Regions from separate parts of the Halomonas mongoliensis genome, predicted to be linked through region 2. Evidence: riboswitches for the same ligand, from Rfam matches in the RefSeq annotation. Region 2 holds a riboswitch; each other region holds the start of a gene.
What was found. Region 2 has a riboswitch for thiamine pyrophosphate ahead of tenA (thiaminase II). Riboswitches for the same ligand answer to the same signal wherever they lie in the genome.

Region 1 (2,258 bases), 260 kb from region 2:
GGAGAAGTAGGGGCTCTATCGAGATAAAAATTGCTGATAGCGCAGCTCAAGGGCCTCTTTGCTTGGCTTTTGATCCAAACGCTTGGGGGTGAAGATTTTGTGGCCGTTGAGCTGCTTCATGCTTTCGAGAAGCGGGCCATCTTGTGTCGATAGCAAGTCGTCATTTAGATGGATCCGGTAGTCGGGGTCTATGCCAATCAAATCGGCATCGTAAGCCCGATGGTGAAGACGGCTGAGAGAGATTCCGTTGCTGACTTCGGTGGTGCTCCCTGGATGCGGGTCCGGGATGATATGGGCTGCCTCGAGCAGTTGTGGCACGGGTAGACCGGTCATAGCGCAGCGATTGGAGTATGCCTGCATCACGCGTGCACGGAACTCTGCCTGATGAACCCGCGTTTTGGCTTCACGGATGACGTAGCGTTTTTCTAGTTCATCGACGTCGTAGGTGCCGGTGGTCTCTGCGACACGGCGCACATCGCCGATTCTTTCGCGCATGCTGACATGGCATAGCTCTCTAGCTAGGTCCACGCTATCGATATAGCAGGGCCATAAGGGGAAGTAGCGACCTGGAGCCACGCCCATCAGGTAGATGATGGGGTCTTGCCTTTCATAGCTAATCAGTAGCTGCCGATTTGCCGCCTTGGCTGTTCCTCCCGCCTCAAGCGAGTACCAGAAGCCTCCCTCATCGCTTGCGCCATCGGAATAGATATTGACTCGCCCCTGCTTGGGCACCACGGTCTTGATGCTCAAAATGCCATCCGGCATCTGTCTGGGTTTGAAAATGCCAATGGCCCGGCTGGCGATATAGAACGTCTCTTCACCCATAGGCACAGGTTCAGCAATGGCTTCCCAGGGGACATCATTCGAAAACTGTCGAGTGATGGCCTCAAGGCGCTGAAAGGCTGCTTGTCGAAGACGAGTGTCAAGATTCAGCAAGGCTTGCTCCCCGCTCTATGCCGATAGTATCCGCTCATACTAATCAAGAGGGGTGGCTTTTACATCGTCTCGCCGCGAGAGGGCTCCAACGTCGTGGTCGGGTGGTCAGTGGTGACCCCGTAGCCTCTGGCCGCCAGCCCATGGCCTCGCTATGATGCCTCCGGCCCGTCGCGTTACCGACAGCGGCGGGCCCACACAACTCATTCACTTGTCGCCAGGGGAGTCCCGCCGCAGCTGCGGGGGCTGAGAGGGCCAAGCGCCGACCCTGGACCTGATCCGGTTCATGCCGGCGGAGGAAGCGCGACATGCCCTACCTGACGTCTGCCGTGCTCGGCGCGGCGCTGCTGTGCTTTGCTTTCCTGGGCCTCAGGGCCCGCCGGGCCGACGGCCTGCTCGATGACTACGTCACCGCCCGCAACTCCCAAGGGGCCCAGGCCATCGGTCTGTCCTTCCTGGCCTCCAGCATGGGCGCCTGGATCCTCTTCGCGCCGCCGGAGATCGGCGCCTTCGTGGGGCCGGTGGCGCTGGCCGGCTACGCCATCGGCTCCTCGCTGCCCTTTATCGTGCTGGGGCTCTACGGCCCGGCGATCCGCCGTCACCTGCCGGAGGGGCGCAGCATCGGCGAGTTCGCCGAGTCCTGCTACGGCGCCGGGGTGCGGCGCTGGGTCTCCTTCGTCTCGGTGGCCTACATGGCGATCTTCCTGGCCGCCGAGCTCACCGCCATCGGCGCCATCGCCGCGCTGCTCTCGGACGTGCCGCCGGCGCTGGTGATCCTCGGGGTGGCGGTGGTCACCCTGGTCTACACCACCCTGGGCGGGCTGCGGGCGAGCCTCGCCACCGACCGCTGGCAGGCCTGGCTGCTGCTGGCCCTGCTGGTGCTGGTGGGCGGCGTGGCCTGGTGGTGGCTGCCGCCCATGCCCGCCGAGGCCGTGATGCCCTCGATTCCCACGAGCAGCGCGCTCTCGGTGGCGCTCACCCTGGTGATCGCCGTCACCGCGGCCAACCTCTTCCACCAGGGCTACTGGCAGCGGGTGTGGGCCGCCGAGGATGACCGCGCCCTGGCCCGCGGGGCCCTGCTGGGCGGGGCCAGCAGCCTGCTGGTGGTGATGGCCATCGGCGGGCTGGGCATGGTGGCCGCCATGCACGCGCTGCCGCTCGGCGAGCCGCCGATTCCCTTCTTCGCGCTGCTCTCCGCCGCGCCGGCATGGCTTGGCCTGCCGGCCCTGGTGCTGGCGGTGACCCTGGTGGCCTCCAGCGTCGATACCCTACAGAACGCCATCGCCTCCATGGCGGTGGCGAGCTCCGGCCGGCGCGGTCTCTCG
Region 2 (2,258 bases):
CGCTACCATGATGGACGCCCCGGGAGCCCCTGATGCCCTTGCCTCTTGCCCCGCCCCACCTCACCTCCGCTTCCGCCGGCACCACGCGGCCGTGGCGCCTGGCCCTGGAGCTGGCCCTGGGGGGCATCGCTCTGCTGGGTCTGCTTGCACTGCTGGGGCTGCCGGCGAGCCAGGCAGGCGGCGCCTCCCTCCCCTGGGTGGCGGCGCTGGCCTCCGTGACCTACCTGGGCATGGCGGCCCTGCTGTGGCGAGGGCTGAGGCGAGGCGCCTGGCCCCGAACGCGTTTGGGCCCGGCCAACCGGGTTACCCTGGCGCGGGGAGTGCTGGTGGCGCTGCTGGCCGGCACCCTGGCGGCCCCGGCCCTGCTGGCCGCCCAGGCGGCGTGGCTCTTCGTCCTGGCCCTGGTCGCCCTGGCGCTGGACGGGGTGGACGGCTGGGTGGCCCGCCGCACCGGCAGCGCCAGCGCCCTGGGGGCCCGCTTCGACATGGAGCTCGACGCCTTCTTCATCCTGGTGCTCTGCCTGGCGCTGCTGCTGCTCGGCCGGGTCGGCCCCTGGGTGCTGGCCATCGGCGCCATGCGCTACGCCTTCGTGGCGGCGAGCTGGCGCTGGGCCTGGCTCGCCGGCGAGCTTCCCGAAAGCCTGCGCCGCAAGGCGGTGTGCGTCTGGCAGGTGGCGGCGCTGATGCTGGCCCTGCTGCCGGCCACGCCGGGCCCGCTCGCCGTCTGGCTGGCCGCCACCGCTCTAGCGGGGCTCACCCTCTCCTTCGCCGTGGACGTGCGCTGGCTCTACCGACACCGATAAGCCTCGGGGCTGGCAAAAACATCCTGGCCTGCTAGAGTGGGCCTTCGCTTGACGGGGTGCCGGTGGAACCGGCTGAGATCGCCATACGACACTGCTTGTTTGCAATGAGCTGTCGTCACGGCGGGGCCCGTTGAACCTGATCCGGTTAGTACCGGCGTAGGAATCAAGCGGCGGCCTCCCCTCGGCTACCCAGGTGTAGCGCATCCCCCCAGGCCCCACTCCCTCCCTCGCCCCCACTCCGGATCGTCACTCGTCTCCGGAGAAGATCATGGGCTACCGCTTCAGCGATCTCACCGCCGCCTGCCAGGACGACTGGCGCGCCTATATCGAACACGACTTCGTGCGCGGCCTGGCCGAGGGCACCCTCGAGGAGGGCGCCTTTCGCCACTACCTGAAGCAGGACTACCTCTTCCTGATTCACTTCGCCCGGGCCTACGCCCTGGCCGCCTACAAGAGCCGCACCCTGGACGACCTGCGCCAGGCCCACGAGGGCCTCAAGGCGATCGTCGACCTGGAGCTGGGCCTTCATGTGGGCTACTGCCGCGACTGGGGCATCAGCGAGGCCGACCTCGCCGAGCTGCCCGAGGCGCGGGCCACCATGGCCTACACCCGCTACGTGCTGGACACCGGCAACCGCGGCGACCTGCTCGACCTCCACGTGGCCCTGGCCCCCTGCCTGGTCGGCTACGGCGAGATCGCCGACTGGATCAACGCCCGGCCTGGCACTGTCCGCGGCGACGCCAACCCCTTTGAGGCCTGGATCGCCATGTACGAGAGCGAAGAGTTCCAGGCCGCCCGCCGCGCCGAGGAGGCCTGGCTCGACGCCCGCCTGAAGGATGTCACCCCGGCGCGCTTCGCCGAGCTCACCCAGGTCTTTCGCGACGCCACCCGGCTCGAGATCGACTTCTGGCAGATGGGGCTGGATCGCGCCGACTAATGGCGTCTCACCCCTCACCCCTCACTGTTAACCCTTCACAACAACATCGAGGTTCCCCGAATGAGCAAGACCGCCCACTTCCTCGCCGAGACCGCCAAGGTCGACGAGGCCGCCATTCAGCCGCTGCCCGGCTCCCGCAAGGTCTACGTCGAGGGCTCGCGCCCGGACATCCGCGTGCCCTTCCGGGAGATCTCGCTCTCACCGACGAAGACCTCCGGTGCCGATGAGGAGAATCCGCCGCTGCTGGTCTACGATACCTCCGGCCCCTACACCGACCCGGAAGCCGAGATCGACCTGCGCCGCGGCCTGCCCGAGCTGCGCCGGGCCTGGATCGAGGAGCGCGGCGACACCGAGTTCCTCGACGGCCCCACCAGCGAGTACGGCCGGCGCCGCGCCAACGACCCAACGCTCGCCCAGCTGCGCTTCGACCTGACCCGTACGCCGAGACGCGCGAAGGCAGGCAAGAACGTCACCCAGCTTCACTATGCGCGCCAGGGGATCATCACCCCGGAGATGGA
Region 3 (2,258 bases), 740 kb from region 2:
CGAACACCCGGGAGTAGAAGGCCAGGGCCTTCTCCGGGTCCTTCACCCTCAGCATGGTGTGGTTGAGGCGAAAGCCTGCGGAATCGGCGGTGGGGGTCTGGACCCCGGGGTGCTGCTCGCCCTGAAAGCTCATGTGCGGCTCCTGTTGCTCATGACATGGTTCCCAGAGGATGGGGACAGCGGGCGCCTTTTTCCAGCCCTGGCGCGCAAACAACTGTACATGACTTTAACAGAAAGAAACGATGGCCGGAATTTATGGCCAAAGACCCTTGCCAGGCGGGGAAATAGTTCTACACTTCCTTTACAACACATCCAATGCACCCCCGTGCAGGAGGCCATCATGGGCCACGCCTATCAGCTCGGCGACCATATCACCCTCAGGGAGCTGGCCCGCGCCATCGCCCAGGGGTTCTCCCCCATCGTGGAGGTGGAGTCCATGGACGGCATCTACACCGTTCGCCTTCACCACGGCAGCGGCGTCTCGGAGCTCTCCGACGGCGACGGCAAGACCCTGACCTTCCTCGGCACCGGCGAGATTCGCGACAAGCTCGGCGAGCTCGGCCTGACCCATGGCGTGCTGACCTGGTCCGACCAGTGCGGCGACGAGATGATCGGAGTGCCGGGCCACGCCATGACCCCGGACGAGATGCTCGCCCACGGCACCCGTATCGCCTTTCGGTGAAGCCTCGGGTGCTTCCCCGGGCTCCGGGCAGAGGCTAATGTAGAGGGACCTCCATCATCCAGGAGCCCTCGGCATGACTCTCCTGACCGCCTGGCGTTTCTCCCTATGCCTGATGCTGCTGGCCCTGCTGGCCGGCTGCGCCGGCCGTGAGCTTGCCTTGCACGACCCGGCGTCGGACGAGGGCCTCTCCATGGAGCGGGTGCTGATTCTGGCCGCCGCCCAGAGCGCCCTGGGCACCCCCTATCGCTTCGGCGGCAACACCCCCGAGGCGCTCGACTGCTCCGGCCTGGTGGAGCTCGCCTATCGGGCCGCCGGCATACCGGTGCCACGCACCGCCGACGACCAGTTCCGCACCCTGCCCTCGGCCCCCAGGGCCCGCCCCGGCGACCTGCTCTTCTTCGATACCGCCGGGCGCGGCAAGGCGAGCCACGTGGGCATCTACCGCGGCGACGGTCAGATGATCCACGCCCCGGGCCGCGGCCGCCGGGTCGAGACGGCCCCGGTGGAGATCGCCTACTGGCAGGAGCGCTTCCTGGGAGCGGCACGAGCGGCGCCCTGACACTTGTGTGGCCGCCCCAGCGGCGTATCATCGACAAGCAGCGCCAACCAACTACGACAGGGGCGCCGCGGTGATGTCAGGCCGCGGCTGAGAGGCACCCTTGGAACCTGACCCGGATCATGCCGGCGTAGGGAGTCGTGCAGCCAAGGACCTCGCCTGCCTGCACCTCCCGCGCCCGGGAGGCCCCATGCCCACACCGACTCCTTCGCGGATCGACCTCGCGGCCCATCTGGCCCGAGTACGCCAGCGCGCTCCGCTGGTGCACAACATCACCAACCTGGTGGCCATGAACTCCATGGCCAATGTGCTGCTGGCCATCGGCGCCTCGCCGGCCATGGTGCACGCCCGGGAGGAAGCGGCCGAATTCGCCGCCATCGCCGACGCCCTGACGCTCAATATCGGCACCCTCTCCCCCCACTGGGTAGAGGCCATGGACGAGGCCGCCGAGGCGGCCCGCCTGACCGGCAAGCCCTGGGTGCTGGACCCGGTCGCCGTGGGCGCCACCGCCTACCGGCGCACCACCGTCGCCCGGCTGCTGGAGCGCCTGCCCACGGTGGTACGCGGCAACGCCTCCGAGATCATCGCCCTGGAGGCCGGCGGCTCGGGCGGGCGCGGCGTGGACAGCAGCGACCCGGCCGAGGCCGCCGAGCAGGCCGCGACTCGCCTGGCCCGTCGGGTCGGCTGCGTGGTGGCGGTCACCGGCGAGGTGGATCTCGTCACCGACGGCCACCGCCTGGCCCGGGTCCGCGGCGGCCACCCCCTGATGCCCAGGGTCACCACCCTGGGCTGCGCCCTGACCGGCGTCGTGGCGGCGTTTCTGGTGGGGGCCGAGGACCCCTTCGAGGCGACCGTGGCGGCGCTGGCGTGCTACGGGGCCGCGGGCCAGGGGGCCGGCCAGGGCGCCCGCGGCCCCGGCAGCTTCGCCGTGGCCTTCCTCGACGCCCTCCACACCCTGGAGGGCGACGCCCTCGATGCCCTTCCCCCTCTGGAGTTTCACGATGCGACTTGACCTCTCCC

Region 1: linked by a shared signal. The riboswitch ahead of ACRYRV_RS11325 (sodium:solute symporter family transporter) and the one ahead of tenA (thiaminase II) in region 2 are both predicted to bind thiamine pyrophosphate.
Region 3: linked by a shared signal. The riboswitch ahead of thiM (hydroxyethylthiazole kinase) and the one ahead of tenA (thiaminase II) in region 2 are both predicted to bind thiamine pyrophosphate.

Annotation. Positions count from the first base shown of each region.
Region 1 covers NZ_CP199288.1:2,399,447-2,401,704, forward strand. The annotation lists gene ACRYRV_RS11315 (peroxidase-related enzyme) at 1-10, shown strand, start outside; gene ACRYRV_RS11320 (HNH endonuclease) at 16-936, opposite strand; TPP riboswitch at 1,143-1,252, shown strand; gene ACRYRV_RS11325 (sodium:solute symporter family transporter) at 1,242-2,258, shown strand, end outside.
Region 2 covers NZ_CP199288.1:2,659,372-2,661,629, reverse strand. The annotation lists gene ACRYRV_RS12480 (CDP-alcohol phosphatidyltransferase family protein) at 33-803, shown strand; TPP riboswitch at 846-983, shown strand; gene tenA (thiaminase II) at 1,072-1,740, shown strand; gene thiC (phosphomethylpyrimidine synthase ThiC) at 1,801-2,258, shown strand, end outside.
Region 3 covers NZ_CP199288.1:1,923,905-1,926,162, reverse strand. The annotation lists gene gloA (lactoylglutathione lyase) at 1-133, opposite strand, end outside; gene ACRYRV_RS09080 (DUF6482 family protein) at 341-682, shown strand; gene ACRYRV_RS09075 (C40 family peptidase) at 756-1,241, shown strand; TPP riboswitch at 1,290-1,392, shown strand; gene thiM (hydroxyethylthiazole kinase) at 1,429-2,250, shown strand; gene thiE (thiamine phosphate synthase) at 2,240-2,258, shown strand, end outside.